DNA from 3 places in the Streptomyces sp. NPDC090045 genome. Region 2 is predicted to be linked to each of the others. Evidence: riboswitches for the same ligand, from Rfam matches in the RefSeq annotation. Region 2 holds a riboswitch; each other region holds the start of a gene.

Region 1 (10,215 bases), on a different contig from region 2:
CGGCCGGGGGCACGACCTTGACCCGGGTGTACTGCTCGACCTCCGCGACCGAGGAGCGGAGGACCTCGCTCAGCTCGATCGGCCGGGTCCACTGGCGGCGGGAGGCGGCCCCGCCCAGCACGGCGAGGTTCTCGGCGTGCCGGCGGATCCGGGTGGCGAGGTGGTCGACGTGGAAGAGCTCCTTGAGCAGGTCCGGATCCTCGACCGTGTCCTCGAGGTCGTCGAGGAGCGCGATCTCCCGGTGCACCAGGGACTGCAGGCGACGCGCGAGGTTGACGAAGACCTCGACCTTGCGCTCGCTGTCGGAGGGGGTGACCGGGCCGGCCAGCCGTACGAGGGTGGCGTGCGCCTGTTCGCGGGCGCCGCGCAGCTCCTGGGAGAGCAGCCAGAACTCGTCCACCCCGGCCGGGTCGCCGCCGGGCGCCGGGCCGCCCCGTACCAGGCGGGGCGGGGTCTCGCCCCGTTCCAGCCGGTCGGCTGCGGCGCGCAGCTCCTGGCGGCCGCGCACGCTGGAGCGGCGCAGCGCCTCGCACCGGTCCCGTACGGTCTTGGCGGCGCGCTGGGCCCCGAGCAGGGCGGCGGCGAGGGCGCCGACCACGAGCAGGGCGCAGCCGGTGAGCACCGGCCACAGCCGGCCGTCGCGGTCGCCCGCACCGCCGCCGAGCTGGAGGGTGAAGATCACCGCGGCGGCGCCGCTGAGCGCGGCGGCGAGCGTGGGCAGGACGGCCGCGCGCACCAGCTGGGGGCGCAGCTGCCGGCCGGGACCGGTGACGGCGTGTCTCGACGGGGCATGGCGGGGTGCGCGGGGTCCGGACATCGGCGTCCTCGGTACGTGGGGCCCGGCCCCCAGCGTTCCCGGGGCCCGGTGTTGATCACCGGATACCCACGCTAGACCCCGCCGTCCCACCCCGTAACGCCAGTTGGGGAACTTCGAGGGGGTGCTTCCCGCTCCCGGTGGAGCGCTCGTACAACCGCCCGAAATGCGCCCGGCGGTCCGTCAGGACCCGACGGCCTCGGGTTCCTCGCGGCTCTCGGCCTGCGGCCGCTCCGCGGTGACGGGGGCCGGGGTGGCGACCGGGGCGACGGCCGCGCCGCCCGCGACGAACGGCCGCCACCAGGGCGCGGCCGGACCCTCGCCGGACCCCGGCTCGAACGGCTGGCCCGGGATCGGCAGCGCGATGGCCGCCCCGGCGCCCTCGGCGGCGGTCAGGGTGCCCTCGCCCGGCTCGTCCCACGGGTGCAGGGCCAGGTTGAAGGTGCCCCAGTGGATCGGCAGCATCGTGCCGTGCGCGGTGCCGCCCTGCAGGTCGAGGTGGGCGCGCATGCCTTCCTCGGGGGTCATGTGGATGTCGGGCCAGTACTCCGAGTACGCCCCGATCTGGATCATCGTGGCGTCGAAGGGCCCGTGCTCGGCGCCGATCTCCTTGAAGCCGGGGAAGTAGCCGGTGTCCCCGCTGTGGTAGATCCGGTGCTCGTCGCCCGCGACGACCCAGGAGGCCCACAGGGTGTGCTGCTGGTTGCGCAGGCCGCGTCCGCAGAAGTGCCGGGCGGGGGTGGCCGTCAGGGAGAGTCCGGCGATCTTGGTGCTCTCGTTCCAGTCCAGCTCGCGCAGCCGGTCGGCGGACACGCCCCAGCGCTCCAGGTGCGCGCCCACGCCCAGCGGGACGGCGAAGACCGTGTCCGTACCGGCCAGGGCCTTGATGGTGGGCAGGTCGAGGTGGTCGTAGTGGTCGTGGGAGATGACCACGACGTCGACCTCGCCCAGGGAGGTTAGCGGGACCGGCACCGGGTGCAGCCGCTTGGGGCCGGCGAAGGGGAAGGGGGAGCACCGGTCGCCCCACACCGGGTCGAACAGCACGCGGCGGCCGTCGATCTCCGCGAGCACGCTGGAGTGGCCCATCCAGGTCAGCCGCAGACCGCTCGCGGGCGGCTTCGCCAGCTCCGCCAGGGTCGTCGGGTACACGGGAATGGGTGCGGCGGGACTGCGCCGCACCCGCTGCTCCCGGTGGAAGTAGATCTTGGCGAACTCCGCCATCGACCCCGAGGGCCTGTTCCGGGCCCCGACCGGGTTCTGGAAGACGCCGTCGGCGAAGTTCGGCGAGCGGCGGATGCGCTCCAGCCGGGCACCGGACGGGTCCGCGCCGAAGGCTTCGGGCCGCAGGGCGCGCAGCCGGGGACGCAGGGGACGGGAGCCGGTCAAAGCGCCTCCAGGGAGGATGGAGTAAGGGGTGGTCGTCTCTCTACCACCATCCCAACGCACACCGGCCCCGAAGGATTCCGCTTGGCGCCCCCGTCCCCTTCCGCCTACAGCGGCAGCAGGTCGGGCCGCTTCGCCTCGACGTGGTCCCCGGAGGACTCCCCGCGCAGCCGCCGGCCGATCCACGGCACGAGGTGGTCGCGCGCCCACTGGATGTTGTCGCGGGTCACGTCCACCGAGCCGCGCGGCCGCTGCGGCGGCCACGGCTGGTCGGGGTCGGTGGGCACGTCCAGCCCGAGCACCTGCGCCGCCCGCAGCGCCACCCGCGTGTGCCCCTCGGGCGAGAGGTGCAGCCGGTCCGCGTCCCACGCCCGCCGGTCCTGTACGGACTTCAGCGACCAGAGGTCGAGCACCGGGCAGTCGTAGCGGTCGGCGATGGCGCGCACGTGCGCGCTGTACGTCGCCACCTTGCCCCGGAGGTGCTTGAGGACCGGTACGCCCCGGGTGTCGAAGCCGGTCGTGATCATGACCTGGCCGACCGCGCCGGCGAGGTCGGCCACGGCCGCCTCGAACCGCTCCGCCACGTCGTCCGGGTCGCTGCCGGGCCGGATGATGTCGTTGCCGCCCGCGCAGAAGCTGACCAGGTCCGGCGCGAGGGCCTTGGCTCTCGGAAGCTGGTCGGCCACGATCTGGTCGAGGAGCTTTCCGCGCACCGCCAGATTCGCATAACGGAAGTCGTGCTCGTCACGCTGATCGGCCAGGAGCACGGCGAGCCGGTCCGCCCAGCCGAGAAAAGAATCCCCGGGTCCCGGGTCCCCCACGCCCTCGGTGAAGCTGTCCCCGATCGCCGCGTACGAGCCGATGGTCTTGAGTTTCGTCGTCGTCGCTGCCACGAGAACCCATACTTCACTCCCGTAACCAACCTACGCCAACGTAATGAGGGGTTGACGGACCGTGATCTCTACCACGTGGGGGATAAGGAATAAGTACACGTGAGGCCGGGACCCCCCTCGGGTCCCGGCCTCACGCGTGTCCGTGCTCCGACGGCGGGTGCCGTCAGATGGTCACACCCTTGGAGCGGAGGTAGGCCAGCGGGTCGATGTCGGAGCCGTACGAGGGGCCCGTGCGGATCTCGAAGTGGAGGTGCGGGCCGGTGGAGTTGCCCGTGGAGCCGGAGAGGCCGAGGGTCTGGCCGGCGGTGACGCTCTGGCCGGAGGAGACGGACAGCTGGGACAGGTGGGCGTACTGGGAGTACTTGCCGTCCGCGTGCTGGACGATGACCTCGTTGCCGTACGCGCCGCTCCAGCCGGCGGAGACCACGGTGCCCGCGCCGACGGCCTTGACGGTGGTGCCGGAGCTCGCGATGAAGTCGACGCCGGTGTGGTAGCCGGAGGACCACATGCTGCCCGCGACCTTGTACGCGGTGGAGACGCCGCCGCCGAGCGGGGCGACGAAGCCGGCGGCCGACTGCTGCCCGGCAGGGGCCTCGGCGGCCGAGTCCTGCTGCGCGGGGGCCTTCGCGGCCGGCTTCGGGGCCGCCTTGGGGGCGGACTTCGGGGCTGCCTTCGGCGCCGTCTCGGGGGCGGACTCCGGAGCGGCCTCGGGGGCGTACTCGGCCTCGGGAGCGGATTCCACCGGAGCCGCCTCGGCCGCACCGCCGAGGTTCAGCTTCAGGCCGGGGTGGATCAGCGACGGGTTGGCGCCGACCGCCTCGCGGTTGTCGGCGTACAGCTGCTCCCAGCCGCCGGACAGATGGCGCTCGGCGGCGATCATGGAGAGGCAGTCGCCCGGCACGACCGTGTAGACGCTCGGCGCGCTCTGCACGGCGGCGGCGGGCGCGGCCTGCAGCGCGGCGGGGAGCTGCGGGGCCACGACGGGGGCCACCGCGGTCGCCGCGGCGGGGGCGCCGACCGCCTGGGCGCCCGCGGCGCCGATCAGCGGCAGTGCGAGGGCCGCGCCACCGGTGCCTGCGACGGCGAAACCGCGCGATATCGAAAGGGACTTGGGACGGCGGTGCTTACCCTTTGCAGGCATGGCGAATTCCTCTCCGGCGCCTGCGAGGTGAGCTGTCGGGTTCGGACTGGAGATGTCCGGACGTACCTGAACGGCGCATGTACGTCTTCACCCCGAGCCGTCCCGGCGAAAAAGATCTCCGGAACAGCGGCTTACCTGGTTCCCCCGCTCCTGCCGCACGAATGGTCGAGTGCGGTTTCCGGGCGGCGGCAGGATTCGGCGATCCACCCGGATCGATCGCGAAGGTAATCCCTTGCGCCAGCAGGGAACAAGCCGTGAATTTCCTGACGGAATCCCAGGGATGGGGAATCGGAGGAATTCCGGTCACCCTCCGTCCATTACCCGCCGTCAACAACCGCTCCGACGGGGCCATTCGCCATTCGCGATCAGGCACTCACGGTCACCGTATGATCTGGCTCACGGGGACGTGCCCGATCTCGCCTCCGGATATGGCAAGTTGGCGCCAAACAGCTTAATTCGGACAGATGTCCCACCATGAAGCGGAGGAGCTCACGTGACCCAGCAGATACAGGAGCCGGAGCTGACCGGAGTGCGCAATTTCCGCGATGTGGGCGGATTGCCGACTTCTGATGGACGAAGGGTCAGGACGGGACGACTCTTCCGAAGCGGACATCTCGCACATGCCACCGAAACCGATGCAGAGTTCCTCGCCTCGCTCGGCCTCCACACCGTCTTCGACTTCCGCAACGGCGCCGACCACGCGCTGGAGGGACCGGACGTGGAACTGCCGGGCGTACGGAACGTGAACATCCCGCTCTCGGATCCGGCCGACGGCCGGGAGTTCTGGCGGCTGGTGCGCGACGGCGACCTCGACCAGCTGCGCGCGATCCTGGGCGACGGCAAGGCCGCGGCCCGGATGACGAACTCGTACCGCAGGATCATCGAGCAGCGCACCGCCGAGCACAGCCGGGTCGTGCACGCCCTCGCCGAGGACAGCGTCCCCGCCCTCCTGCACTGCGCGGCCGGCAAGGACCGGGCCGGCCTGTCGATCGCCGTGACCCTGCTCGCGCTGGGCGTCGAGCGCGAGGCGATCGTGGCGGACTACCTGGAGTCGAACGCCCCGCACCGCCGCTACCGGGTGCGCCGCAGCAGCGGGTCCGAGGAGGCCCGCTCCCCCGAGGTGATGGAGCTGCTCGCGCCGCTGTTCGACGCCCGCGCCGAGTACCTGGTCGCCGCGTTCGAGACCATCGACGAGACCTGGGGCGGGGTGGACCCCTACCTGGCGGAGGGCCTCGGGCTGAAGCCCGAGACCCTCGGCCGGCTGCGCGACCGCCTGCTGGATTAGACCGCCCGGAGCGGGCCGTCAGCGCTGGGCGACGGCCTGCTTCACCAGCGTCCTGCCGAAGTCCCACATCAGCCCGGACCCGCCGTGCGCCTCGTCCATGACCGCGCGGAAGGCGCCGACGAACCGGTCGACGTCCCGCTCGTCCACGACCAGCGGCGGGATGAGCTTGATGACCTCCAGGTGGTCCCCGGAGACCTGGGTGAGGATCCGGTGCTTCTGGAGCAGCGGCACCACGACCATCTGGGCGAAGAGCCCCTTGCGGGCCGCCTGCAGCATCGTCCACCGGCTGCGCAGCCCCAGCGAGGACGGCCGGCCGAACTCGATGCCGATCATCAGCCCGCGCCCCCGCACCTCGTGCAGCAGCTCGTACTCGTCCACCATGGCCGCGAGCCGCCCGCGCAGCAGGTCACCCGTGGCCCGGGCGTGCGCGACGAGCTCCTCGTCCTCCATGACCGACAGCACCGCCAGCCCGGCCGCCATCGCCTGCGCGTTGGACCCGAAGCTCGCGGAGTGCACGAGCACCCGGTCCATGGACGAGTAGACCTTCTTGAAGATCCAGTCCTTGCCCAGGGTCGCCCCGACCGGCACGTAGCCGCCCGACAGCGCCTTGGCCACGCACACCAGGTCCGGTTCCACGCCCGGCTCGTGCTGGTACGCGTAGAAGTCCCCGGTACGTCCGAGGCCGGTCTGCACCTCGTCCGCGATCAGCAGCGCCTTGTGCCGGTGCAGCAGTTCCTGCGCGGCGAGCAGGAACCCGGGCGGGGCCTCCAGGACGCCCTTGCCCTGGATCGGCTCGACCACGAACGCGGCGACGTCGCCCTTGCGCAGCTCCCGCTCCAGGGCGCCCAGGTCGCCCAGGGCGATCTTCGTGTCGGGGAGGAGGGGGGCGAAGCCCTCGCGGAACCCGCCCTCCCCGTTCACCGACAGCGAGCCCGTGGTCAGGCCGTGGAAGGCGTGGTCGCAGTAGAGGATCCTGGGCCGCCCGGTGGCGAACCGGGCGAACTTCAGGGCCGTCTCCACCGCCTCGGTGCCGCTGTTGCCGAAGAAGACCCGGTCCAGGTGCGGGCTGTAGGAGAGCAGCTTCTCGGCCAGCAGCCCGGGCAGCGGCTGGCAGTCGAAGCGGGTGAGGTCGGCGAGCTGCGCGTCCAGGACGTCGTGCAGGGCCCGGCGGACGACCGGGTGGTGGCGGCCCAGGCCCATCACCCCGAAGCCGGCCAGCATGTCCAGGTATTCGTTGCCCTCGGCGTCCCAGAAGTGGGCGCCCTCGGCCCGCTCGTAGACCTTGTCGAAGCCGATGGTGTGCAGCATCCGGGGCAGTTGGTGGTTGAGGTGCCGGGCGTGCAGCTCGTACCGCTCCCCTCCGCGCGCGGCGAGCAGGGCGCCGAGGTCGAAGCCCTTGCCCCGGGCGCCCGCTCCTTCCTCCGCCGGGGTCATGCCGACGCGCCCCGGTTGCCGCCGATCGTCTCCCGGGCCGCCCGCAGTGATTCCTTGAGCGAGCCCATGGTGGCGAGGACGGCGGTGGGCTCGTAGCCGCAGTGCGCCATGCAGTTCGCGCAGCGCGGGTCCTTTCCGCGGCCGTACTTGCTCCAGTCGGTGTCGTTGATCAGTTCCCGGTACGTCGGTACGTAGCCGTCGCTCATCAGATAGCAGGGGCGCTGCCAGCCGAAGAGGGAGTAATTCGGAATGGCCCAGGCCGTGCAGGGGAAATCGGCTTTCCCTTCCAGGAAGTCCAGGAAGAGCGGCGAGTGGTTGAGCCGCCAGCGCCGCCGGTTGCCGCCCGCGAAGGCCTTCCTGAAGAGTTCCCTCGTCTGTTCGACGCCGAGGAAGTGTTCCTGGTCGGGGGCCTTTTCGTAGGCGTAGGCGGGCGAGATCATCATCTCGTCGACCTGCAGGTCGTCATTGAGGTAGTTGAGCACCTCGATGATGGTCTGCGGGGTGTCCGTGTTGAAGAAGGTGGAGTTGGTGGTCACCCGGAACCCGCGCTTCTTCGCCTCCTTGATGGCCGCGACCGCCTCGTCGAAGACGCCTTCCTTGGCCACGGACTCGTCGTGGCGCTCGCGCAGGCCGTCGATGTGCACGGCGAAGGCGAAATAGGGAGAAGGCGTGAACTTCTCGATCTTTTTGCGCAGGAGCATCGCATTGGTGCAGAGGAAGACGTACTTCCGCCTCGCCACCAACTGCCGGACGATCTCGTGGATCTGCGGGTGCATCAAGGGCTCGCCGCCCGCGATGGACACCATCGGCGCGCCGGACTCCAGCACGGCGCCGACCGCCTGGGCGACCGGCATGCGCTGCTTGAGGACCCCGGCCGGATGCTGGATCTTTCCGCAGCCCTCACAGGCCAGGTTGCAGGCGTAGAGCGGCTCCAGCTCGACGATCAGCGGGAACTTCTCACGCTTGCGGAGCTTCTGTTCGAGAAGATAGGTCCCGACCCTGATGGACTGGCGCAGCGGCATGGCCATCTGGCTCACCTCCTGGGGAGCAGCAAAGAACGGTGCCATTCGTAAAACGCGGGCAGTACGGCACGCAGAACGCGGAAGGCCGATATTCCCCCGCGAACCGTGCCGATACGGACGAGCTCATGCTCCGGAGCGTCCACGATCACCCGGACGGCCGCAACCGGGCGGCCGCCGCCCGGTGTAGGCCCGCCGCGGGTGGCGGTCCACAGGGTGGCCGCGGACTCCATGTCGACCGCGATGGCGCCGGTGGCGCGCAGCTGCGCGCGCTCCTGGCCGCGGACGACGTGGTCGGATCCGGTCAGTGCGCCGGTGTGCACGGTCCGGCCCGGTGCGGCCCGGGCCAGTGCCTCGGCGAGCAGGGCGGTGCCGGTGCAGGTGACGGCCCCCTGCGGGTCCCGGGTCTCCTCGGCGACGACCAGGTCGCCGGGGTGCATGCCGGGGACCAGTCCGGCGCAGAACCCGGTGGCGAGGACGGCGGCCCGGTCCATCCCGGGCTGGTCCAGTGCCCGGGCGACGGCCCGCTCGGCCGCGCGCGGGCCCATTCCGGTGCGCAGCAGGGAGTGGCCCCCGCCCGGGCCGCGGGCCGTCCCGGGCCCGGCGCTGCGCAGCGCCGCCTGCTCGATGCGCAGGGCGCAGGCGACCAGGAGCGGGCCGGGGTTCCCGGCCCGGTCCCCCTCGGTCCGCTCCGGCGCGGCGGACATCAGAGGCCCCCGCCCGGGGCGAACGGCTCCCCGTACAGGTAGCGGCCGAGCGCGGTCAGCGGGAACACCTGCCGGTACAGGTGGTAGTTGATGGAGAAGTCCCAGGGGAAGCCGGTGCCCGTGAAGTGCGGCTCGTCCCAGGAGCCGTCCTCCCGCTGCGTCTCCATCAGGTATCCGATGCCGCGTTCGACGGCCTTTCCGTCCCGCTCGCCGGCCGACAGGAGGGCCATCAGCGCCCACGCGGTCTGCGAGGCGGTGGAGGCCCCCTTCCCGGCCCAGGACGGGTCCTTGTAGGAGCGCTGGTCCTCGCCCCACCCGCCGTCCTCGTTCTGTACGGTCTCCAGCCAGCGCACGGCCCGGCGGATCGCGGGATGTCCCGGGGCGATGCCGGCCGCGGTGAGCGCCGGGACCACCGACCCGGTGCCGTAGACGTAGTTGGTGCCCCAGCGGCCGAACCAGGCGCCGTTCGGCTCCTGTTCGGCGAGCAGCCAGGCGATCCCGCGCCGGGTCCGGGCGTCGCCCGCCCGGCCCTCGAAGGCCAGCATCTCCACGACGTGGGCGGTGACGTCGGCCGAGGGCGGGTCGATGACCTCGCCGAAGTCGCAGAACGGCAGCCGGTTCGGGAAGGGGCTGGTGTTGTCGGCGTCGAAGGCGCCCCAGCCGCCGTCCTTCGACTGCATGCCGAGGTTCCAGGACACCCCGCGGGCGATGGCCCCCTCGACGCGGGCCGGGTCGGGGTGCCGGATGCGGCGCAGTGCGAGGACGACCTCGGCGGTGTCGTCGATGTCGGGGTAGGTGTCGTTGTGGAACTCGAAGGCCCAGCCGCCGGGGGCCAGCCCCGGCCGCCGTACCGCCCAGTCCCCGCTGCGGGTGATCTCCTCGCCCAGCATCCAGTCGGCCGCCTTGACCAGCGCCGGATGGTCGGGGCGCAGGCCCGCGTCGGCGAGGGCGATGGCGGCCAGGCAGGTGTCCCACACCGGGGACTGGCAGGCCTCGATCATCCGGGCGCCGTCCTCGCGCCACACCGCGAAGCGGTCCAGGGATTCCAGTCCGGCGCGCATCACGGGGTGCCGGAGGTCGTAGCCGAGCAGGTGCAGGGCGATGACGGAGTACACGGCGGGCGGCTGGATCCCGCCCCAGCAGCCGTCGTTCTCCTGCCGCTCGACGATCCAGCGGCCGGCGGTGGCCATGGCGGCCTTGCGCAGCCGGCGCGGGGCGAACCGCCGGTAGACGTGCAGGGCCTTGTCCATCCGCTGGAAGGCGCCCTCCCAGCTGGTCGGCGGGGCGGGGCGCCTGGCGGGGTTCGGCACCCGTGCGTCGGCGTGCAGTTCGTCGAGGGCGAAGGGGGCCGGGCGGACCGGGCGCAGTGCGGAGACCACGGTGAGCGGGACGATGGTCTGGCGGGCCCAGCAGCCGAAGTCGTAGATGTTCAGGGGCACCCAGGACGGCAGGAACACCAGCTCGGGCGGGAGTTCGGGCAGGTGGTCCCAGTTCCACCAGCCGAAGAGCGCCAGCCAGATCCGGGTGAAGACGCGGGCG
Region 2 (10,215 bases):
ATGTCCGCGCGCGGGAAGAGCCCGACGAGGACGGAGAGCGGGCTCGTCAGATACGTGCCCAGGTCGGGCAGGAAGCTGGTGCCGTACCCGGACTGCCAGTTGAACAGCAGTCCGCCCTCAGCACGGCCGTGCAGGAGGTCCCACAGGTGCGCGTGGAAGGGCACGAACTGATTGCCGAGGTCGTTGATGCTGCGGTGGCGCGATCCGTACGGGAAGACGCGGGCGGCGGCGTCCCCGGCGCACACGGCCACCGCCGTGAGCAGGGCGGCGAGCGCCGAGCCGGACAGGCTCAGGCGGCGTGGCGAGCGGTGCTGTGAGCGGTGCGGTGTCGACATGGTGGGCCGACCCTGGCACCACCGGGGGACCGAAGGATGGCCGCCAGATGAACGCGCACCCCGACACCTCGGGAATCGTTGGTCGAACCGGTGGCTCGGACCACCCTGACTGCATACCATCGATCACCGCACGGCCCTTGTGCACCGACGCACAATCTCCCGGCCCTGGAGGCTCCTTTGCACCGTCGCACAGCGCTCTCCGTCTCCGCCGCCCTGCTCCTGGCGGCGCCCCTGCTGTCCGCCTGCTCGGGCGAGGCCCGGCCCGGCACCGCGGCCGTCGTCGGCGGCGAACGGATCACCACCTCCGCCCTCCAGGCCCAGGTCAACGACGTCCGGGCGGCGCAGAACCGGACCGGGCAGGCCGCCGCCGAGCTCATCGCGAGCACCCCCAACCTGGAGCGGCAGAAGCTCGACTCGATGCTCCAGAGCCACGTCATCGACAAGATGGCCGACAGCGCCGGGATCTCCGCCTCCGCCAAGGAGATCGAGGACGAGCGCAAGGCGTACGTGGAGGAGAACAACGGGACCGAGCAGTTCGAGGCGCTGCTCCTGCAGAAGGGCGCCATGGCCCCCGGCCAGGTCGACCGCTTCCTGCGGGACCGGGTCCTGCTGACCAAGCTGACCGCGAAGTACGGCCAGGGGAAGCTGGAGGAGCCCGCCCGCGCCGCCGCCACCGACCTGCACATCGAGGTCAACCCGCGCTACGGCTCCTGGGACGTCAGGCAGATCAAGCTCGGCGCCGCCGAGACCCCCTGGATCACCCAGCGGACCCAGCCCGAGCAGGCACCCGCCGGAGCCTGACGGGCCCGGCCGGAGGTAGGTTCGGAGGGTGACCGAGCACTCCGAGCCCACCGCCGCCGAGCCCACGGGCCGCATCGTCCTGCTGACCACCAGCCACCGGGTCGCCCCCGGCGTGCTGTCCTGGCCGGCGTGGCAGACCCTGCACGCCGCGGACCGGGTGCTGTGCGCCGACCCCGGCCACCCGCAGCTGCCGTACCTGCGGGAGGCGGGCATCGAGGTCGCGTTCGGGACCCCGGACGCGCACGAGCTGGTCGAGGCCTGCGCGGGCGGCCGTACGGTCGTGCTGCTGCCGAGCGGCGAGGGCGACCGGCGCCTCACCGACGGGCTGGCCCGGCTGGCCGGCTCCGGCCGCGTCTCCATGCCCGACCTGGAACTGCTGCCCGGCTCGTACGACCTGCCCGGCGCGCGCCTGCTCGACCTGGTCCAGGTGATGGACCGGGTCCGGCGCGAGTGCCCGTGGACCTCGCGGCAGACCCACGAGGGCCTGGCCAAGTACGCGATCGAGGAGGCGTACGAACTGGTCGAGGCCATCGAGGACGGGGACCGGGAGGAGCTGCGCGAGGAGCTCGGCGACGTCCTGCTCCAGGTGGTCTTCCACGCGCGGATCGCGGAGGAGGGCGACGGCGGTGCCGAGGACGGCGAGGACGGCGAGGACACCGCCGGGGCCTTCTCCATCGACGACGTGGCCGCGACCCTCGTGGAGAAGCTGATCCGCCGCCACCCGCACGTCTTCGGCGACGCGGAGGCCGAGACCCCGGAGGACGTCAACGCGCACTGGCAGCGCACCAAGGCGGTGGAGAAGCAGCGGGAGTCGGTCACCGACGGGATCCCGGTGGGCCAGCCGGGCCTGGCGCTCGCGGCCAAGCTCGCGGGCCGGGTCCGTACGGGCGGCGTGGCCGTGGAGCTGCCCCGCGGCGAGGGGATCGGGTACGAACTGCTGGCACTGGCGGCCCGGGCCGAGGCGGCGGGGACCGACCCCGAGACCGCACTGCGCGCGGCGGCCCGCGTCTACCGGGACGCGATCCGCGCCGCCGAGGGCGTCGGCGAGTAGGACCGGCCGGGTTTCAGCCGGTCCCGTGGTCCTGGGGCGCGCGGCCCGCGGGGTTGTGCCAGTGCGGCGACGGACGGTTCAGGAACCACTCGCCGAAGCCCAGCGGGCGGCCTCCGGGCCCCTGCCCCGTGCCGGCGGCGGGTACGGAGTCGTGGAAGAGGCGGCCGGGACGGGCGCCCAGCTCCTGGAGGAGGTGGGCGGTCTCCTCGATGAACTGCGGCGGGCCGCTGAGGTAGACGTCCTGGTCCGGCCACAGGCCGCGGTGGCCGAGCGCGGTCGCGAGCCGGTCGGTGGCCTGGTTGCGGTGCCGCCCGGGGGCGGGCGTGATGTAGGTGACGCCGAGCCAGCCGCAGGAGGCGGCGTACGCGTCGATGAGCGGGCGGTCGTAGAGGTGCGCGCCGTCCCGCGCCACCACGAAGAGCCGTACGTCCTGATCGGGAGGGTGCTCCGCGAGGTCCTCCAGCATGGCCCGGATCGGCGCCCAGCCGGTGCCGGCGGCTATGAAGCTGACGGGGCGGTCGGCGCGGCGGAAGGTCAGCCGCCCGCCGGCGGCGCCGAGCCGCAGGACGTCGCCAGGCTGCGTCTCGCGGACCAGGGCGGTGCTGAGGCGCCCCCGCTCGATCCGGCTGACATGGAGGTCGACGGTGCCGTCGGGGCGGGGGGCGTTGCCGATGGAGTAGGTGCGCCACGTCGTCGGGACCCGCTCGCTGCTCACGCTCGTGTACTGGCCGGGGACATAGGGGAAGGGGGCGTGCGGCCGCAGCGTCAGCACGCCGATGTCCGGCCCGTACTGGAGGTGGCGCACGACCTCCGCGTCCCACCACGGCGGGTCCTCGCTCGCGTCGGCGCCGGCGATCATCGCGTCGGCGATCACCTGGTAGGCCTCGGCCCAGGCCTTCTCCACCCGCGGGGTCCAGGTCTCTCCGGAGGTCTCGGCGAGGGCGGCGAGGAGGCTGCAGCCCACGGCCGCGTAGTGCTCGGGGCGGGCCAGGAACTTGCGGTGGTCGCGCCCCAGGTCGCGCAGATAGGGGACGAGGCTCTCGTCTTCGAAGTGGGCGATCACGTGGGTGAGCGCGGCGAAGAGGCGGTCCCGCTGCCGCTCCATGTCCTCGAAGGAGGCCGGGAAGAGGTCACGGATCCCGGGGTTGTGCCAGAAGAGGTGGGAGTAGAAGAACTTGACCGCGTGCTCGGCCCGCCTCTCCACCACCGCGAAACTGCTTTTCAAGATCCTCACATCCACAAAACCGAAAGTAGGAATGTCGGGGGAGGTGAGGTCAAGCGATGGGCGATCTGCGGACAGCCGCGACGAACGGGCCATATGGGATGGCGGTCCGGCGCCGGGATACGGTCGTGCCGTGCATGAGCAGACCCCCGCAGACCCCGCCGACACTCCTTCCGCCGACGCCCCTTCCGCCGAGGCGCCGACCCTCTTCGACTGGGAGTTCGCGACCGACCCCTACCCGGCCTACGCCTGGCTGCGCGAGCACTCCCCGGTGCACCGCACCAAGCTCCCCAGCGGGGTCGACGCCTGGCTGGTCACCCGGTACGCCGACGCCCGTCAGGCCCTCGCCGACCAGCGGCTGAGCAAGAATCCGGCGCACCACGCGGAGCCCGCGCACGCCAAGGGCAAGACCGGGATCCCGGGGGAGCGCAAGGCGGAGCTGATGACGCACCTGCTCAACATCGACCCGCCGGACCACACGCGGCTGCGGCGGCTGGTGTCGAAGGCGTTCACCCCGCGCCGCGTCGCCGAATTCACCCCGCGCGTGCAGGCGCTCACCGACCATCTGATCGACGCCTTCGCCGCGAAGGGGGAGGCGGATCTCATCCACGAGTTCGCCTTTCCGCTCCCCATCTACGCCATCTGCGAGATGCTCGGCGTACCGCGCGAGGACCAGGACGACTTCCGCGACTGGGCCGGGATGATGATCCGCCACGGCGGCGGTCCGCGCGGCGGGGTGGCCCGGTCGGTGAAGCAGATGCGGACCTATCTGGGCGAACTCATCCACCGCAAAAGGGATGATCTGGGCAATGACCTCATCTCCGACCTGATCCGGGCGAGCGACCACGGCGACCACCTCACGGAGGCCGAGGCCACCGCCATGGCCTTCATCCTGCTTTTCGCCGGTTTCGAGACGACCGTGAACCTCATCGGCAACGGGGTCCACTCCCTCTTCATGAACCCCGGCCAGCGCGAGCGTCTCCAGCGCTCCCTCGCCGCCGGCGAGACCGGGCTGCTGGCCACCGGGGTCGAGGAACTCCTGCGCTACGACGGCCCCGTGGAGCTGGCGACGTGGCGGTTCGCCACCGGGCCGCTGACCCTCGGCGGGCAGCGGATCGAGGCCGGGGATCCGGTCCTGGTCGTCCTCGCGGCCGCCAACCGCGATCCCGAGCGGTTCGCGGAACCGGATACGCTCGACCTCTCCCGGACCGACAATCAGCACCTCGGGTACGGGCACGGCATCCACTACTGCCTGGGTGCCCCGCTCGCGCGACTCGAAGGGCAGACGGCACTCGCCACCCTGCTGACGCGCCTGCCCGATCTGGAACTCGCCGTTCCGACCCAAGACCTGCGCTGGCGTGGGGGGTTGATCATGCGAGGGCTTCGTACTCTTCCCGTTCGGTTCACGGCTCAAAACACTTGCGCGGCTTCTGATGAAAAGTCAGATCCCGCTTGAACTTGTGACAATCGTTCGAAGGCCGCTAGGTTCTGCCGTTACCTTGTTGTTATGCGAAAGGTGCACGCCTCATGCGTTCCGGGAACGGCCGCCACAGACGCCCCCGCCAGGTCCCCGCGCTGGTAGTCACGGCCGGAGTCACTGGCTCCGCGCTGGCTCTGCCGCTGCTAGCCGCCACCAATGCCACCGCTGCCGACACCGCGACCTGGGACAAGGTCGCCGAGTGCGAGAGCGGCGGCTCCTGGAGTGTCAACTCCGGCACCGGTGCGTACGGCGGGCTGCAGTTCACCCAGGAGGAGTGGAAGGGCGCCGGCGGACTCGACTTCGCCGAGCGGGCCGACCTCGCGAGCCGGTCCCAGCAGATCGCCGTGGCCGAGCGCGTGCTGGCCTCGCAGGGCCCGCAGGCGTGGCCGCTGTGCGGCACCTCGGCCGGACTGGAGCAGAAGGGCCCCGCCGCGAAGGTGGACCCGGGCCTGCCCGGCACCTCCGGCCCGATCGCCCCCTCGCCGTCCCGCCCGGACGACGCGGTGCCGTCCACCACCGGCGGCGAGAAGGCCAAGGACTTCGGCGCCCCGACGCACGCGGCCCCCAGCCCGACCGGCAGCCCCTTCCTCATCCCCGAGGCGCCGTCGGTCGGACTGCCCGTCATGCCGGCGCCGGACGCCCCGACCACGCCTCCCGTCGACCCGTCCCAGCCGGTGCTCCCGGGCACCCCGGGCACCACCCCGCTGCCGCCGGTCGACCCGACGGCCCCGACCCTGCCGGTGGACCCCTCGGCGCCCACGACCCCGCCCGCCACCCCCGGTGCGACTCCGGCGGACCCGGCCGCCCCGACCGCTCCGGCGACCCCGGGCGCCACTCCGCAAGGCGCTCCGGGCGAAGGCGGCGGCAAGCACCGCGGCGCGCCCGCGGCCGAGACCCCGGTCCCGTCTGACGCCGCGTCGAAGCCCACGTACACGGTGCAGGAGGGCGACAGCCTGGCGACCATCGCGAACGCCAAGGGAGTCAAGGGCGGCTGGAACGGGCTCTACGAGGCCAATGAGCAGGTCATCGGCGAGGACGCCAACCTGATCAAGCCCGGACAGAATCTGGATCTAACCACGTAATATGGACACTTCGGCCATCCGGAAAGACCTGATTGTCGGTTATCTGTAAGTGAGACATGTGTCTCTTCCGGTCAACTGGCGTGTCCCGCCCCGGGGCTTCCGCAAACCCCGCCCTCACCTGCGCAAACGCCCCTGCGGGGAGCGCAAGTAGGGGCCCCCTCTCCCCGATGTTCCTCGTTGAACATCGGGGAGAGACCTGTCTACCTTCTGAATCGCCCGCCACCGCGGGCTCCTTCGACCGCATCGCCGAATCCTGCCGGCGGACGGGGGGAACAGTCGTCGCGTCAAGCGCCGAAGGCAGGAGCGGGGGAACCAAGGTAGGTGCCGGGAGCGGCCGTTGAGAGACGGTCACGCCACCGGCTAGGGGTTAAGACGTGCGCTAGGTCGCACGGCCGGGCAACTCACTCGCCCGAACCCGACAGCTCACCTCGTAGGCGTCGGTGAGGAGAATCTCCATGCTGCTTTCCGGCAAGGGCAAGCACCGTCGCGGCACTGCCATTCAGCGGTCTGTCCGCATCGTCACGCTCGCCGGTGTCGCCGGTGTGGCCGTCGCCGCCCCCCTGATGGCCGCGGGCACCGCCAGCGCCGCCACCGCGTCCGAGTGGGACAAGGTCGCGCAGTGCGAGTCCGGTGGCAACTGGTCCATCAACACGGGCAACGGCTACTACGGCGGACTGCAGTTCTCGTCCTCCACGTGGGCCGCATTCGGTGGCAAGTCGTACGCCGCGCAGGCCAACCAGGCCTCGAAGGCGCAGCAGATAGCCGTCGCCGAGAAGGTCCTCAAGGGCCAGGGCAAGGGTGCCTGGCCGCACTGCGGCAAGGGTCTGTCGAACTCCTCCTACACCGGTGGCGGCACGGAGACCTCGACGCAGAACAAGCCGAAGGCCGACTCGAAGAAGACCGAGCAGAAGTCCACCCCGAAGGCCACCCCGAAGGCGACGCCGAAGAAGGAGACCCAGCGCTCCGAGGCCCCGACCACCCGCTCCGAGCGCCCGGCCGCCCCCGAGGCCCCGAAGACCGGCAACGGCTCGTACGAGGTCAAGCCGGGCGACACCCTGGGCACCATCGCCGAGGCCAACGGCGTCAAGGGCGGCTGGGAGAAGCTCTTCGAGCTGAACAAGGACATCGTCTCGGACGCCGACCTGATCTTCCCGGGTCAGAAGCTGAAGCTCAGCTGAACACTGCGGCAATAGCCGCAGCTGCGTACGCAACGCACAGCGTTCCCCCCGCCCGGCGCGTCTCCCCCCACGCGCCGGGCGGCGGTGTGCGTACCGGGTGACGGGCGATATCCGGAGACCTATGTCCCGGAAGAGGGGTATTCGGTCCCTTTTTCGTCCCAGGGGTCGGGCGGTCGGGCGGCCGAGTGCTCCGGGCCGGTTAGGCTCTAAGCGGCAGGGCCGTCCCACGGCCCGACACGCCACCGCACACCCAGCGTCACATCCCAGAAGGAGATGCTCGTGCCGTCCATCGACGTCGTCGTAGCCCGGGAAATCCTGGACTCCCGAGGCAACCCCACGGTCGAGGTCGAGGTGGGCCTCGACGATGGCAGCACCGGCCGTGCTGCAGTTCCGTCCGGCGCCTCCACCGGTGCATTCGAGGCCATCGAGCTCCGTGACGGTGACCCCAACCGTTACTTCGGCAAGGGTGTCGAGAAGGCCGTCCTCGCCGTCATCGAGCAGATCGGCCCGGAGCTCGTCGGCTACGACGCCACCGAGCAGCGCCTGATCGACCAGGCCATGTTCGACCTGGATGCCACCGACAACAAGGGCTCCCTCGGCGCCAACGCCATCCTCGGCGTCTCCCTCGCCGTCGCGCACGCCGCGTCCGAGGCCTCGGACCTTCCGCTCTTCCGTTACCTCGGCGGTCCGAACGCGCACCTGCTGCCCGTTCCGATGATGAACATCCTCAACGGTGGGTCGCACGCCGACTCCAACGTGGACATCCAGGAGTTCATGATCGCCCCCATCGGCGCGGAGTCCTTCTCCGAGGCGCTGCGCTGGGGTGCCGAGGTCTACCACACCCTCAAGAAGGTCCTGCACACCAAGGGCCTCTCCACCGGCCTGGGCGACGAGGGCGGCTTCGCGCCGAACCTGGAGTCCAACCGCGCCGCGCTCGACCTCATCGTCGAGGCCATCAAGCAGGCCGGCTACACCCCGGGCAAGGACATCGCGCTCGCGCTCGACGTCGCCGCGTCCGAGTTCTACAAGGACGGCAAGTACGAGTTCGAGGGCCAGTCCCGCTCGGCCGCCGAGATGACCGACTACTACGCCGAGCTCGTCGAGGCGTACCCGCTGGTCTCCATCGAGGACCCGCTGTTCGAGGACGACTGGGCCGGCTGGAAGACCATCACCGACCGCCTGGGCACCAAGGTCCAGATCGTCGGTGACGACCTGTTCGTCACCAACCCGGAGCGTCTGGCCCGCGGTATCGAGGAGGGCTCCGCGAACGCCCTGCTCGTCAAGGTGAACCAGATCGGTTCGCTGACCGAGACCCTGGACGCCGTCGAGATGGCCCAGCGCAACGGCTTCAAGTGCATGATGTCCCACCGCTCCGGTGAGACCGAGGACGTCACCATCGCCGACCTCGCCGTCGCCGTGAACTGCGGTCAGATCAAGACCGGTGCCCCGGCCCGCTCGGACCGCGTCGCCAAGTACAACCAGCTGCTGCGCATCGAGGAGATCCTCGACGACGCCGCGGTGTACGCGGGCCGCAGCGCCTTCCCGCGCTTCAAGGGCTAATCACCCCCCTGAGGGGCTGGCCTCCGTACGTCCCCGCACTCGGTCCCGTACCGTGTGCGGGGACGTATTTGCGTAGTGCGTACACAGGGGAGGCGGACCAATGGCCGGGAACCGGGATCGGTTCTCCACCTTCTCCACCGCGACCAGGCTCAAGCAGCTCGGTGAGCGGACCGCCGCCCACGTCTACCGCTCGCAGTCGCGCCGTCAGGTCCGCCGCAGCCGGCTCACGGGCCGGGCCGCGCTCCTGGTGCTCGTCCTCTGTACCCTGGTCGTCGCCCTCGCGTACCCGATGCGCCAGTACGTCTCCCAGCGCACGGAGATCGCCGAGCAGCAGCGGGCGGCCGCCTCCGCACGGGAGCGCCTGGAGCGGCTGCGCGACGAGAAGGCCCGCTGGCAGGACGACGCCTACGCGGAGCAGCAGGCGCGCAGGCACCTGCACTTCCTGCGGCCGGGGGAGATCGGCTACATCATGAGCGACCCCGGGGCCCAGCCCGCGGAACCGCACCGGACCGGCCAGGCCGGCTCCGACCGGCCCTGGTACTCGAACGTCTGGGACGGCGTCGACAAGGCCGACCGCCCCGGCGACTGAACCAGTTCCATCCGTCATAGAACCGAACGAAGAGACTTCCTCCAGGCATGCAGACGCCCCCGCCCCAGACCGACCGGACCGAGCCGACCGACGCGGACATCGAGGCGTTCGAGCAGCAGCTCGGCCGCCCGCCGCGCGGGCTGCGCGCCATCGCGCACCGCTGCCCCTGCGGGCAGCCGGACGTGGTGGAGACCGCCCCGCGGCTCCCCGACGGCACCCCCTTCCCGACGCTGTACTACCTGACGTGCCCGCGCGCGGCCTCCGCCATCGGCACGCTGGAGGCCAACGGCGTGATGAAGGAGATGCAGGCCCGGCTCGCCGAGGACCCGGAACTCGCCGCCGCCTACCAGGCCGCGCACGAGGACTACATCCGGCGCCGCGACGCCATCGAGGTGCTCCAGGGCTTCCCGAGCGCCGGCGGGATGCCGGACCGGGTCAAGTGCCTGCACGTGCTGGTCGGCCACTCCCTGGCCGCGGGCCCGGGCGTGAACCCGTTCGGCGACGAGGCCCTGGCGATGCTGCCGGAGTGGTGGGCCAAGGGCGCGTGCGTCACCCCGTGCGGGGAGAAGAAGGAAGAGGAGTCCCGGTGACCCGGGTCGCCGCCGTCGACTGCGGTACGAACTCCATCCGGCTCCTCGTCGCGGACTGCGACCCCGTCACCGGTGAGCTGGCCGAGCTGGACCGGCGGATGACCATCGTCCGCCTCGGCCAGGGAGTGGACCGCACCGGGCGCCTCGCCCCGGAGGCGCTGGAACGCACCTTCGCGGCCTGCCGCGAGTACGCCGCGGTCATCAAGGAACTCGGCGCGGAGCGGGTCCGCTTCGTGGCCACCTCCGCCTCCCGGGACGCCGAGAACCGCGGCGAGTTCGTCCAGGGGGTCCTGGACATCCTGGGCGTCGAGCCCGAGGTGATCTCCG
Region 3 (10,215 bases), on a different contig from region 2:
GGCGTACAGGGCTGCCGAGAAGTACTCCACCGCCGCCTCGGCATCGCCCGTGCGCAGCGCGTCGGCCAGCTCGGTGAGCCCGCTGTTGTGCGACCGTACCCCGGCGAGCTGCTCCGCCGCCCATCGGTCGTACTGCTGCCGGTATGCGGCCAGTTGCTGCTGCCGCTGCGCCTCCGCGGCGTTCGCGGCCTGCCAGGCCTGCGTGTACCGGGCGTGCGCATCCCGTTCCGCCTGCGCCCGGTGGTTCGAGCCGAGGGTCCAGCCGCTGCTCTGCCGCTGGAAGTCCTCGATGCGGGGCATCGGCACCGGCTGGGCCAGGGCCCCGGGGTTGAAGGGCTCCAGCCGGTCGGGCCGGGCCAGGTCGGATATCCGGAACGCCGGTGCCCGGCAGCCCGTGGCCAACAGGCCCTTGAGGGCGGTGACCTCGGCGTCGATCTGTGCGGTGCGCCTCAGGGCCTCCGCCTCGCGGTACTGCCGGTGGCTCCGGTTCGCGTCCCGTTCGTAGGTCCGCTGCCGACGCTCGGCCTCCCGCTGCTGGATCAGCTGCGTCTGCTGCTGACGGCGCTGCGCCTCCGCCCAGTTCCCGATCAGTCCGCTGCCCGCTCGACGGCTCATCAGCTGTGTTCTCCCCCCACCGCGTCCACGGGGAAAACACTAGTCGGCATTCGGGTGGTACGTCCCCTCGGCCGCACCACCCGAATGACCGCGTACTTCCTACAGCGCGGCACCCGCCAGCGCCGCCACGGTGGCGGGCAGTGCCGTACCCGAGCCGTCCCGGCGCGGGTCCACGGCCGGCAGTTCCGCCGGAGTGCCGTTCGCCGCCGCCGCGCGGACGGGGGAGCCGCCCGCCCAGGCCAGCACCAGCACGTCCTCGCCCTTCAGGAACCGCTGGCAGCGCACGCCGCCGGTGGCCCGGCCCTTGCGCGGGTACTGGTCGAAGGGGGTCAGCTTCCCGGACAGCACCGAGTCGTCCAGCGTCCCGTGAGAGCCCGCCACGGTGAACACCACGGCGTCCCGTCCGGGGTCGACGGCCGAGAAGTGGATCACCTTGGCGTTGTCGGAGAGCTTGATGCCCGCCATACCGCCCGCCGGGCGGCCCTGCGGGCGGACCTGGCCCGCCGGGTAGCGCAGCAGCTGGGCGTCGTCGGTGATGAAGACGAGGTCCTCCTCGCCCGTGCGCAGCTCGACCGCGCCGACGATCCGGTCACCGTCCTTGAGGGTGATGACCTCCAGCTCGTCCTTGTTGGCCGGGTAGTCCGGCACGACGCGCTTGACCACGCCCTGCTCGGTGCCCAGGGCCAGGCCCTGCGAGGACTCGTCCAGCGAGGTCAGGCAGATCACCTTCTCGTCCGCCTCCAGCCCGGAGAGGAACTCCGAGACCGGGGCGCCGCCCCCCAGGTTCGGCGCGGCGTGCGTGTCCGGCAGCTGCGGCAGGTCGATCACCGACAGCCGCAGCAGCCGCCCGTACGAGGTGACCGCGCCGACGTCGGCGCGGGCGGTCGCCGCGACCTGCGAGACGATCAGGTCGTGCTTGGCGCGGGCGCCGCCCTCCTCCTCCGGCAGCGGGTCGCCGTTCGCCGTACGCGCGAGCAGGCCCGTCGAGGACAGCAGCACCCGGCACGGGTCGTCCGCGACCTCCAGCGGAACCGCCGCCACCGCGGTGCCCGCGGACTCCAGCAGCACCGTACGGCGCTCCGTGCCGAACTTCTTCGCGACCGCCGCCAGTTCCGCGGAGACCAGCTTGCGCAGCTCGCTGTCCGACTCCAGGATCCCGGTCAGCTCGTCGATCTCGCCGGTCAGCCGGTCGCGCTCGGACTCCAGCTCGATCCGGTCGAACCGGGTGAGCCGGCGCAGCGGGGTGTCCAGGATGTACTGGGTCTGGATCTCGCTCAGCGAGAACCGCTCCATCAGCCGGGACTTGGCCTGCGCGGAGTTGTCGCTGTCCCGGATGAGCCGGATGACCTCGTCGATGTCGAGGAGCGCCACCAGCAGGCCCTCGACGAGGTGCAGCCGGTCGCGGCGCTTGGTGCGGCGGAACTCGCTGCGACGCCGGACGACCTCGAAGCGGTGGTCGAGATAGACCTCCAGCAGCTCCTTGAGGCCCAGCGTCAGGGGCTGCCCGTCCACCAGCGCCACGTTGTTGATGCCGAAGGACTCCTCCATCGGCGTCAGCTTGTAGAGCTGCTCCAGCACGGCCTCCGGGTGGAAGCCGTTCTTGATCTCGATGACCAGGCGCAGGCCGTGCGAGCGGTCGGTGAGGTCCTTGACGTCGGCGATGCCCTGGAGCTTCTTCGAGCCGACCAGGTCCTTGATCTTCGCGATGACCTTCTCGGGGCCGACCGTGAAGGGCAGTTCGGTGACGACCAGGCCCTTGCGGCGCGCCGTCACGTTCTCCACGGCCACGGTCGCGCGGATCTTGAAGGTGCCGCGGCCGTTCTCGTAGGCGTCCTTGATCCCGGACAGGCCCACGATCCGGCCGCCGGTGGGCAGGTCGGGACCCGGCACGAAGCGCATCAGCGCCTCCAGGTCCGCCTGCGGGTGGCGGATCAGGTGCCGGGCGGCCGCGATGACCTCGCCGAGGTTGTGCGGCGGCATGTTGGTGGCCATGCCGACCGCGATCCCGGACGCGCCGTTGACCAGCAGGTTCGGGTAGGCGGCGGGCAGGGCGACCGGCTCCCGCTCCTGGCCGTCGTAGTTGGCGGTGAAGTCGACGGTGTCCTCGTCGATCGACTCCGTCATCAGCGACGTGGCGTCGGCCATCTTGCACTCGGTGTATCGCATGGCGGCCGGCGGGTCGTCGTTGCCGAGCGAGCCGAAGTTGCCGTGGCCGTCGACCAGCGGGAGCCGCATGGAGAAGGGCTGGGCCATGCGCACGAGGGCGTCGTAGATGGAGGCGTCGCCGTGCGGGTGGAGCTTGCCCATGACCTCGCCGACGACACGGGCGCACTTCACGTAGCCGCGGTCGGGGCGCAGCCCCATCTCGTTCATCTGGTAGACGATGCGGCGGTGCACCGGCTTCATGCCGTCCCGGGCGTCGGGCAGGGCGCGGGAGTAGATCACCGAGTACGCGTACTCGAGGAAGGAGCCCTGCATTTCGTCGACGACGTCGATGTCGAGGATCTTCTCCTCGAAATCCTCCGGCGGCGGGGTCTTCGTGCTGCGGCGGGCCATCGCTGCGCGGCTCCTTAACCAAGAATGGGGTGTGCTGGGTGTCTGGCGGGACTGCTGGGGTCTGGCTGGGTCTGGCCGGTCTTGCCGGGTCGGGCGGGTGTCCGGACGGGTATGACGCGGACCATTGTGGCCCGAGGCACCGACAACGCCGACTCCGACCCCGGGGGAGTGACCCGGGAACTTATCCGGCGGCCGACGCGCTTGCATACAGTGGCAGGTCTGACGGAAATCTCTGCATCGCGATCGAAGGGACCACATGCCCATGGGTCACACGGCCACAGCCCAGGCCGGCTCCGGCGGCCTGACAGCGACCGAGCACCGGCTGGCCAACGGCCTGCGCGTGGTGCTCTCCGAGGACCACCTGACCCCGGTCGCCGCGGTCTGCCTCTGGTACGACGTCGGCTCGCGCCACGAAGTCAAGGGGCGTACCGGTCTTGCTCACCTCTTCGAGCACCTGATGTTCCAGGGTTCGGCGAGCGTTCCGGGCAACGGGCACTTCGAGCTCGTCCAGGGGGCCGGCGGCTCTCTCAACGGCACCACCAGCTTCGAGCGCACCAACTACTTCGAGACGATGCCGACCCACCAGCTGGAGCTCGCGCTCTGGCTGGAGGCGGACCGGATGGGGTCCCTGCTGGCCGCCCTGGACGACGAGTCCATGGAGAACCAGCGCGACGTCGTCAAGAACGAGCGCCGCCAGCGGTACGACAACGTCCCGTACGGCACGGCCTTCGAGAAGCTGACCGCCCTGGCGTACCCCGAGGGCCACCCGTACCACCACACCCCGATCGGCTCCATGGCCGACCTGGACGCCGCGTCCCTGGAGGACGCGCGCACCTTCTTCCGTACGTACTACGCGCCCAACAACGCGGTGCTCTCGGTCGTCGGGGACATCGACCCCGAGCAGACCCTCGCCTGGGTCGAGAAGTACTTCGGCACCATCCCCGCGCACGACGGCAAGCAGCCGCCCCGCGACGGCTCGCTGCCCGACGTCATCGGGGAGCAGCTGCGCGAGGAGATCGTCGAGGAGGTCCCGGCCCGCGCGCTGATGGCCGCCTACCGGCTGCCGCACGACGGCACCCGCGAGTGCGACGCCGCCGACGTGGCGCTGACGATCCTGGGCGGCGGCGAGTCCTCGCTGCTGCACAACCGGCTGGTACGCCGCGACCAGACGGCCGTCGCCGCCGGCTTCGGCATGCTGCGCCTGGCCGGCGCGCCCTCGCTGGGCTGGCTGGACGTCAAGACCTCCAGCGGCGTCGAGATCCCCGCCATCGAGGCGGCCGTGGACGAGGAGCTCGCGCGGTTCGCCGCCGAGGGCCCGACGGCCGAGGAGATGGAGCGCGCCCAGGCGCAGCTGGAGCGCGAATGGCTGGACCGGCTGAGCACGGTCGCCGGCCGCGCCGACGAACTGTGCCGCTTCGCGGTGCTCTTCGGCGACCCGCAGCTGGCGCTGACCGCCGTCCAGCGCGTCCTCGACATCACCGCCGAGGAGGTGCAGGCCGTGGCCGCGGCCCGACTGCGCCCGGACAACCGCGCGGTGCTCGTCTACGAGCCGATCGCGGCAGACGACGACGAGAACGACGAGTCCGACGAGAACGAGGGGGCGGAGCAGTGAGCGACACCGCAGCCGTCACGATGACCTTCCACCCGCGCCCGCAGGCCGGCGAGCCGCAGCCGTGGGCCTTCCCGGCCCCCGACCGCGGGGTGCTGTCCAACGGGCTGACCCTGCTGCGCTGCCACCGGCCGGGCCAGCAGGTGATCGCGGTCGAGGTCAACCTCGCCGCCCCGCTCGACGCCGAGCCCGAGGGCCTGGACGGCGTGGCGACCATCATGGCGCGCGCGCTCTCCGAGGGCACCGACAAGCACTCCGCCGAGGAGTTCGCGGCCGAGCTGGAGCGCTGCGGCGCCACCCTCGACGCGCACGCCGACCACCCGGGCATCCGGGTCTCCCTGGAGGTCCCGGCCTCCCGGCTGGCCAAGGCGCTGAGCCTGCTCGCCGAGGCGCTCCGCGCCCCCGCCTTCGCCGACGCCGAGGTGGACCGCCTGGTGCGCAACCGGCTCGACGAGATCCCGCACGAGTTGGCCAACCCCCAGCGCCGCGCCGCCAAGCAGCTCTCCAAGGAACTGTTCCCGGCGTCCCTGCGGATGTCCCGGCCGCGCCAGGGCACCGAGGAGACCGTCGCCCGGATCGACTCCGGCGCCGTACGCGCCTTCTACGAGGCCCACGTACGCCCCGCCACCGCCACCGCGGTGGTCGTCGGCGACCTGACCGGCATCGACCTGGACGCCGTGCTGGCGGACACCCTGGGCGCGTGGACGGGCAACACCGCCGCGGCCCTTCCGGTGCCGCCGGTGACCGCGGACGACACCGGCCGCGTGGTCATCGTGGACCGGCCCGGCGCGGTCCAGACACAGCTGCTGATCGGCCGGACCGGGCCGGACCGCCACGACCAGGTCTGGGCGGCCCAGGTGCTGGGCACGTACTGCCTGGGCGGCACCCTCACCTCCCGCCTGGACAAGGTGCTGCGCGAGGAGAAGGGGTACACCTACGGCGTGCGCGCCTTCGGCCAGGTGCTGCGCTCCACCGCCGACGGCAAGGGCGCCTCGATGCTCGCCATCAGCGGCTCGGTGGACACCCCGAACACCGGACCGGCGCTGGAGGACCTCTGGAAGGTGCTGCGCACCCTCGCGGAGGGCGGTCTGACCGACGCCGAACGCGACGTGGCCGTACAGAACCTGGTGGGCGTGGCCCCGCTGAAGTTCGAGACGGCGGCCTCGGTCGCGGGCACCCTCGCCGACCAGGTCGAGCAGGAGCTGCCGGACGACTACCAGGCGCAGTTGTACGCGCGGCTGGCTGAAACCGGCACCGTGGAGGCGACCACGGCGGTCGTGAAGGCCTTCCCGGCGGACCGCCTGGTCACGATCCTGGTGGGCGACGCGGCGGTGATCGAGGAGCCGGTGCGCGCCCTCGGGATCGGTGAGGTCACGGTCGTCACCAACTGACCTGTCGGTGACGGCCGGCTGACGGTCGACCGACGGATCGCGCAGGGGCTCTGGCGGGCGCAACCGCCGGAGCCCCTTTTGTCCGTTTGGCGGCTAGGTTGCTCGTATGGGGTGTGGCGTACGCAACAAAAAGGCGCGTCTGTTTGGCGATTGACTGATGATCCGCCTAGCGTCGGCCCTGCTGTCCGTCAGTTGTGCCCGCCGCATCCGCGGCACCGGACAGCGATCGCCGAGTCCCCGTCAGGCGCGAGCCTGGGGAGCCGGGGACCCACATGAGTCCCTGGGGTGAATCGGACCCCCTCGCAAGAGGAGGCCCGTAGGAGACCTTCCTGCTCCGAACCCGTCAGCTAACCCGGTAGGCGAGAAGGAAGGAAAGGATCAAACCCTTCATGGCGTTTGGCAGTCGTCCCGCTGGTACCGGTAAGCACCGTGGCTCCAGCCGTCTGAGCAAGAAGACCGCCGGTTACGCCGGTATCGCCGCGATCGCCACCACGGGTGTCGTCGGCTCCCTCGCCGCCCCGGCCTTCGCCGCGGACAACCACAGCAGCTCCGCCCCGGAGAACGGGCTGGGTGCCGTGGTCGTCGCCGAGGACCTCGCGGGTGACATCGCCGAGCAGGCCGATTCCCAGCACCGCGCCGCCGAGCACGCCGCCGCCAAGGCGCAGGCGGAGGCGGAGGCCAAGCAGAAGGCCGCCGAGTCCAAGCGCCTCGCCGAGGCCAAGGCGAAGGCCGAGCGCGACGCCGCCGAGCGTGCGGCCCGCGAGGAGGAGCGCAAGCGCCTCAACACCTTCGTCGCCCCGGTCGACGGCTCGTACGTCAGCACGCAGTACCACGCGGGCGGCGGCATGTGGTCTTCCGGCAGCCACACCGGCATCGACTTCCACGCCTCCTCCGGCACCTCGGTCCACGCGGTGGGCGTCGGCACCGTCGTCGAGGCCGGCTGGGGCGGCGCCTACGGCAACAACGTCGTCATCAAGCACAACGACGGTACGTTCACCCAGTACGGGCACCTGGCCTCGCTGAACGTCTCCGTCGGCGAGCAGGTCACCCCGGGCCAGCAGATCGGCCTGTCGGGCTCCACCGGCAACTCCAGCGGCCCGCACCTGCACTTCGAGGCCCGCACGGGCTCGCAGTACGGCTCGGACATCGACCCGGTCGCGTACCTGCGCTCGCACGGCGTCAGCCTCTGACCCCGTTCCGCACCGCTTCACCGAAGGCCCCGGCTCCCCGAGCCGGGGCCTTCGTGTTGCGTCTCTGTGCAAATGTTTCGCATTTCCGGCCGCTCTCGGAAATTATCGTGTGTTGCAATAGAGTTGCAGCGCGCGCATGTGCGTGCAATCAGGCTGGCGGTCGGAAATAGGCGGAGGTTCGGTCTTGCGTATTCCTGCGCACGCGGTATGCACAGCAATCCGCGACGACATCGTCTCCGGAGTGTTCGAGCCGGGGGGCCGGCTGACCGAGGAGGTGCTGGCCCGCCGGTACGGAGTCTCGCGGGTCCCGGTCCGCGAGGCGCTGCGGACCCTGGAGTCCGAGGGCTTCGTGACCACGCGGCGCCATGCGGGGGCCTGCGTGGCCGAACCGACCGAGCAGGAGGCCACGGACCTCCTGGAGGTGCGGATGCTCCTGGAGCCGCTGGCGGCCGCCCGGGCCGCCCGGCGGCGCACCGAGGCGCACCTCAAGGTGCTGCGCGGGCTGGTCAGGCTGGGGCAGGAGCGGGCCAGGCGGGGGCAGGGGGAGGACCTGCGGTCCCTGGGCGGCTGGTTCCACGAGACGCTCGCGCAGGCCTCCGGCAGCCCCGGGCTGGTCGCCATGCTCACGCAGATGCGGCACAAGGTGGCGTGGATGTACGTGGTGGAGGCGCCGGTGCGGCCCGTGGAGTCCTGGGCGGAGCACGGCGCGATAGTGGACGCGGTGGCCCGCGGGGACGCGGAGCGGGCGCGGGCGCTGACCGTGCTCCACGCCGACCGGGCCGCGGGGGCGCACCGGCTGCGGCTCCGTCCGGCGGTGAGCACTTCGCAACGTGCCGTAAACATGTCGAGCGGCCGGCATTAACAGGAGCCGTATACAAAGGGTGGTGTCGGGCACTGCCGCCGGAATTCACGGCCGGTGTTAATTCGCCGTGGGAGTGGTGCGGGCACGCCGCGGCCGGAATTGATTTCCGGCCTGCCGAATTTCCTGGTGACCTGAATTCCGGTGCGGCCCGCGGTGTGCGGAAGACCGGCTTTCCGTCGATCCGGCGCCCGGTGGGGCGCCCCGGCCTCCGGCGGGCGCCGCCGCCCGCGGGCCCCGAGACGACAAACGCCGAAGCCGCGGCCCCCTGGCGATCGGGGGCCGCGGCTTCGGCGCGGTACCGCGCGGGTCGAACCCGAAGGGTCAGACGGTCTCGGGGAGCTCCTCGAGGCCCTCGGCGACCAGCTTCGCGAGGCGGTCCAGTGCGGCTTCCGCACCCTCGGCCTCGGAGGCGAGGACGATCTCCTCGCCGCCCTGGGCGCCCAGGCCCAGAACCGCCAGCATGGAGGCGGCGTTGACGGGGTCGCCGCCGGACTTCGCGATGGTCACCGGGACGCCGGAAGCGGTCGTCGCACGGACGAAGATCGAGGCGGGACGAGCGTGCAGGCCCTCGGCCCAGCCGACGTTGACGCGGCGCTCTGCCATGGTGATGCCCTTCAGGTTCTTACGGTTGTCTAGACCAGTCTCTCACGACGCCCCGAATGCTCCGACCGACCTCCGGCCCGGATCCGCCGCCGTTCGACCTTCCCCAGCTTGCACTCATTCGTCCCGGGTTGCCTCATGCGCCGCGCGGGGGGCTGCCGGGCCCCTCCCGGCCTTAAGGTGACCCCATGACCATCGAGTCGGACCCCTCGTACCCGGCCCACTGGGAAGCCGATGTCGTCCTCCGCGACGGCGGCACCGCCCGGATCAGGCCGATCACCACCGAGGACGCGGGCCGGCTCGTCAGCTTCTACGAGCAGGTCTCCGACGAGTCGAAGTACTACCGGTTCTTCGCCCCCCACCCCCGGCTCTCCGACCGCGACGTGCGCCGCTTCACGCACCACGACTACGTGGACCGGGTGGGCCTCGCGGCGACCATCGGCGGGGAGTTCATCGGCACCGTCCGCTACGACCGCATCGGCCCCGACGGCCGGCCCGCCTCGGAACCCGCCGACGAGGCCGAGGTCGCCTTCCTCGTCCAGGACGCCCACCAGGGCCGCGGGGTCGCCTCCGCCCTCCTCGAACACATCGGGGCGGTGGCCAGGGAGCGCGGCATCCGCCGGTTCGCCGCCGAGGTGCTGCCCGCCAACACCAAGATGATCAAAGTGTTCACGGACGTCGGCTACCAGCAGAAGCGCAGCTTCGAGGACGGCTCCGTCCACCTCACCCTCGACCTCGAACCCACCGCCGAGTCCCTGGCCGTGCAGCGCGCCCGCGAACAGCGCGCCGAGGCCCACTCGGTGCAGCGGCTGCTGGCCCCCGGCTCGGTCGCCGTCGTCGGAGTCAGCCGCTCCGGCGCCGGTGTGGGCGCGGCCGCCCTCCGCAACCTCCGGGACAGCGGCTTCCACGGCCACCTCTACGCAGTCAACGAGGCCGTCGAGCGCGATCTGCTCGACGGCGTACGGGCCTACCGCACGATCGGGGCCATCGGCGCCCCCGTCGACCTCGCGGTGATCGCCGTTCCGGCCGAGCGGGTCCCCGACGCGGTGGCCGCCTGCGGCGAGCACGGGGTGCAGGGGCTCGTCGTCCTGTCCGCCGGATACGGGGAGAGCGGCCAGGCCGGACTGGCCCGCCAGCGCGAACTCGTGCGGCAGGTGCGCTCGTACGGGATGCGGCTGATCGGACCGAACGCCTACGGTGTGATCAACACCGCGCCGGAGGTGGAGCTCAACGCCTCGCTGACGCCCGCGCCGATGCCGATGCGGGGCCGGATCGGCCTCTTCACGCAGTCCGGGGCGATCGGCATCGCCCTGCTCTCCGCGCTGCTGCGGCGCGGCGAGGGCCTGTCCTCCTTCGTCTCCGCGGGGAACCGGGCCGACGTCTCCGGCAACG

What was found. Region 2 has a riboswitch for cyclic di-AMP ahead of ACIPYQ_RS08570 (transglycosylase family protein). Riboswitches for the same ligand answer to the same signal wherever they lie in the genome.
Positions count from the first base shown of each region.
Region 1: another riboswitch for cyclic di-AMP. It lies ahead of ACIPYQ_RS25025 (LysM peptidoglycan-binding domain-containing M23 family metallopeptidase); the one in region 2 lies ahead of ACIPYQ_RS08570 (transglycosylase family protein).
Region 3: another riboswitch for cyclic di-AMP. It lies ahead of ACIPYQ_RS28660 (M23 family metallopeptidase); the one in region 2 lies ahead of ACIPYQ_RS08570 (transglycosylase family protein).

Region 1 is NZ_JBIVFA010000010.1:6,224-16,438, forward strand. Features, by position in the region: partial or broken gene ACIPYQ_RS25010 (ATP-binding protein) at 1-817, opposite strand, end outside; gene ACIPYQ_RS25015 (MBL fold metallo-hydrolase) at 998-2,200, opposite strand; gene ACIPYQ_RS25020 (SGNH/GDSL hydrolase family protein) at 2,305-3,090, opposite strand; gene ACIPYQ_RS25025 (LysM peptidoglycan-binding domain-containing M23 family metallopeptidase) at 3,254-4,231, opposite strand; cyclic di-AMP (ydaO/yuaA leader) riboswitch at 4,236-4,442, opposite strand; gene ACIPYQ_RS25030 (tyrosine-protein phosphatase) at 4,725-5,516, shown strand; gene ACIPYQ_RS25035 (aspartate aminotransferase family protein) at 5,535-6,950, opposite strand; gene hpnH (adenosyl-hopene transferase HpnH) at 6,947-7,978, opposite strand; gene ACIPYQ_RS25045 (1-hydroxy-2-methyl-2-butenyl 4-diphosphate reductase) at 7,984-8,676, opposite strand; gene shc (squalene--hopene cyclase) at 8,676-10,215, opposite strand, start outside.
Region 2 is NZ_JBIVFA010000002.1:773,752-783,966, forward strand. Features, by position in the region: gene ACIPYQ_RS08540 (YfhO family protein) at 1-335, opposite strand, end outside; gene ACIPYQ_RS08545 (SurA N-terminal domain-containing protein) at 513-1,136, shown strand; gene ACIPYQ_RS08550 (nucleoside triphosphate pyrophosphohydrolase) at 1,165-2,187, shown strand; gene ACIPYQ_RS08555 (globin domain-containing protein) at 2,201-3,421, opposite strand; gene ACIPYQ_RS08560 (cytochrome P450) at 3,543-4,865, shown strand; gene ACIPYQ_RS08565 (transglycosylase family protein) at 4,937-5,971, shown strand; cyclic di-AMP (ydaO/yuaA leader) riboswitch at 6,251-6,423, shown strand; gene ACIPYQ_RS08570 (transglycosylase family protein) at 6,427-7,149, shown strand; gene eno (phosphopyruvate hydratase) at 7,423-8,709, shown strand; gene ACIPYQ_RS08580 (septum formation initiator family protein) at 8,810-9,298, shown strand; gene ACIPYQ_RS08585 (DUF501 domain-containing protein) at 9,346-9,888, shown strand; gene ACIPYQ_RS08590 (exopolyphosphatase) at 9,885-10,215, shown strand, end outside.
Region 3 is NZ_JBIVFA010000012.1:163,584-173,798, reverse strand. Features, by position in the region: gene ACIPYQ_RS28680 (restriction endonuclease) at 1-615, opposite strand, end outside; gene ACIPYQ_RS28675 (DNA topoisomerase (ATP-hydrolyzing) subunit A) at 715-3,171, opposite strand; gene ACIPYQ_RS28670 (pitrilysin family protein) at 3,434-4,783, shown strand; gene ACIPYQ_RS28665 (M16 family metallopeptidase) at 4,804-6,171, shown strand; cyclic di-AMP (ydaO/yuaA leader) riboswitch at 6,389-6,548, shown strand; gene ACIPYQ_RS28660 (M23 family metallopeptidase) at 6,561-7,361, shown strand; gene ACIPYQ_RS28655 (GntR family transcriptional regulator) at 7,546-8,223, shown strand; gene ACIPYQ_RS28650 (HPr family phosphocarrier protein) at 8,545-8,826, opposite strand; gene ACIPYQ_RS28645 (GNAT family N-acetyltransferase) at 9,012-10,215, shown strand, end outside.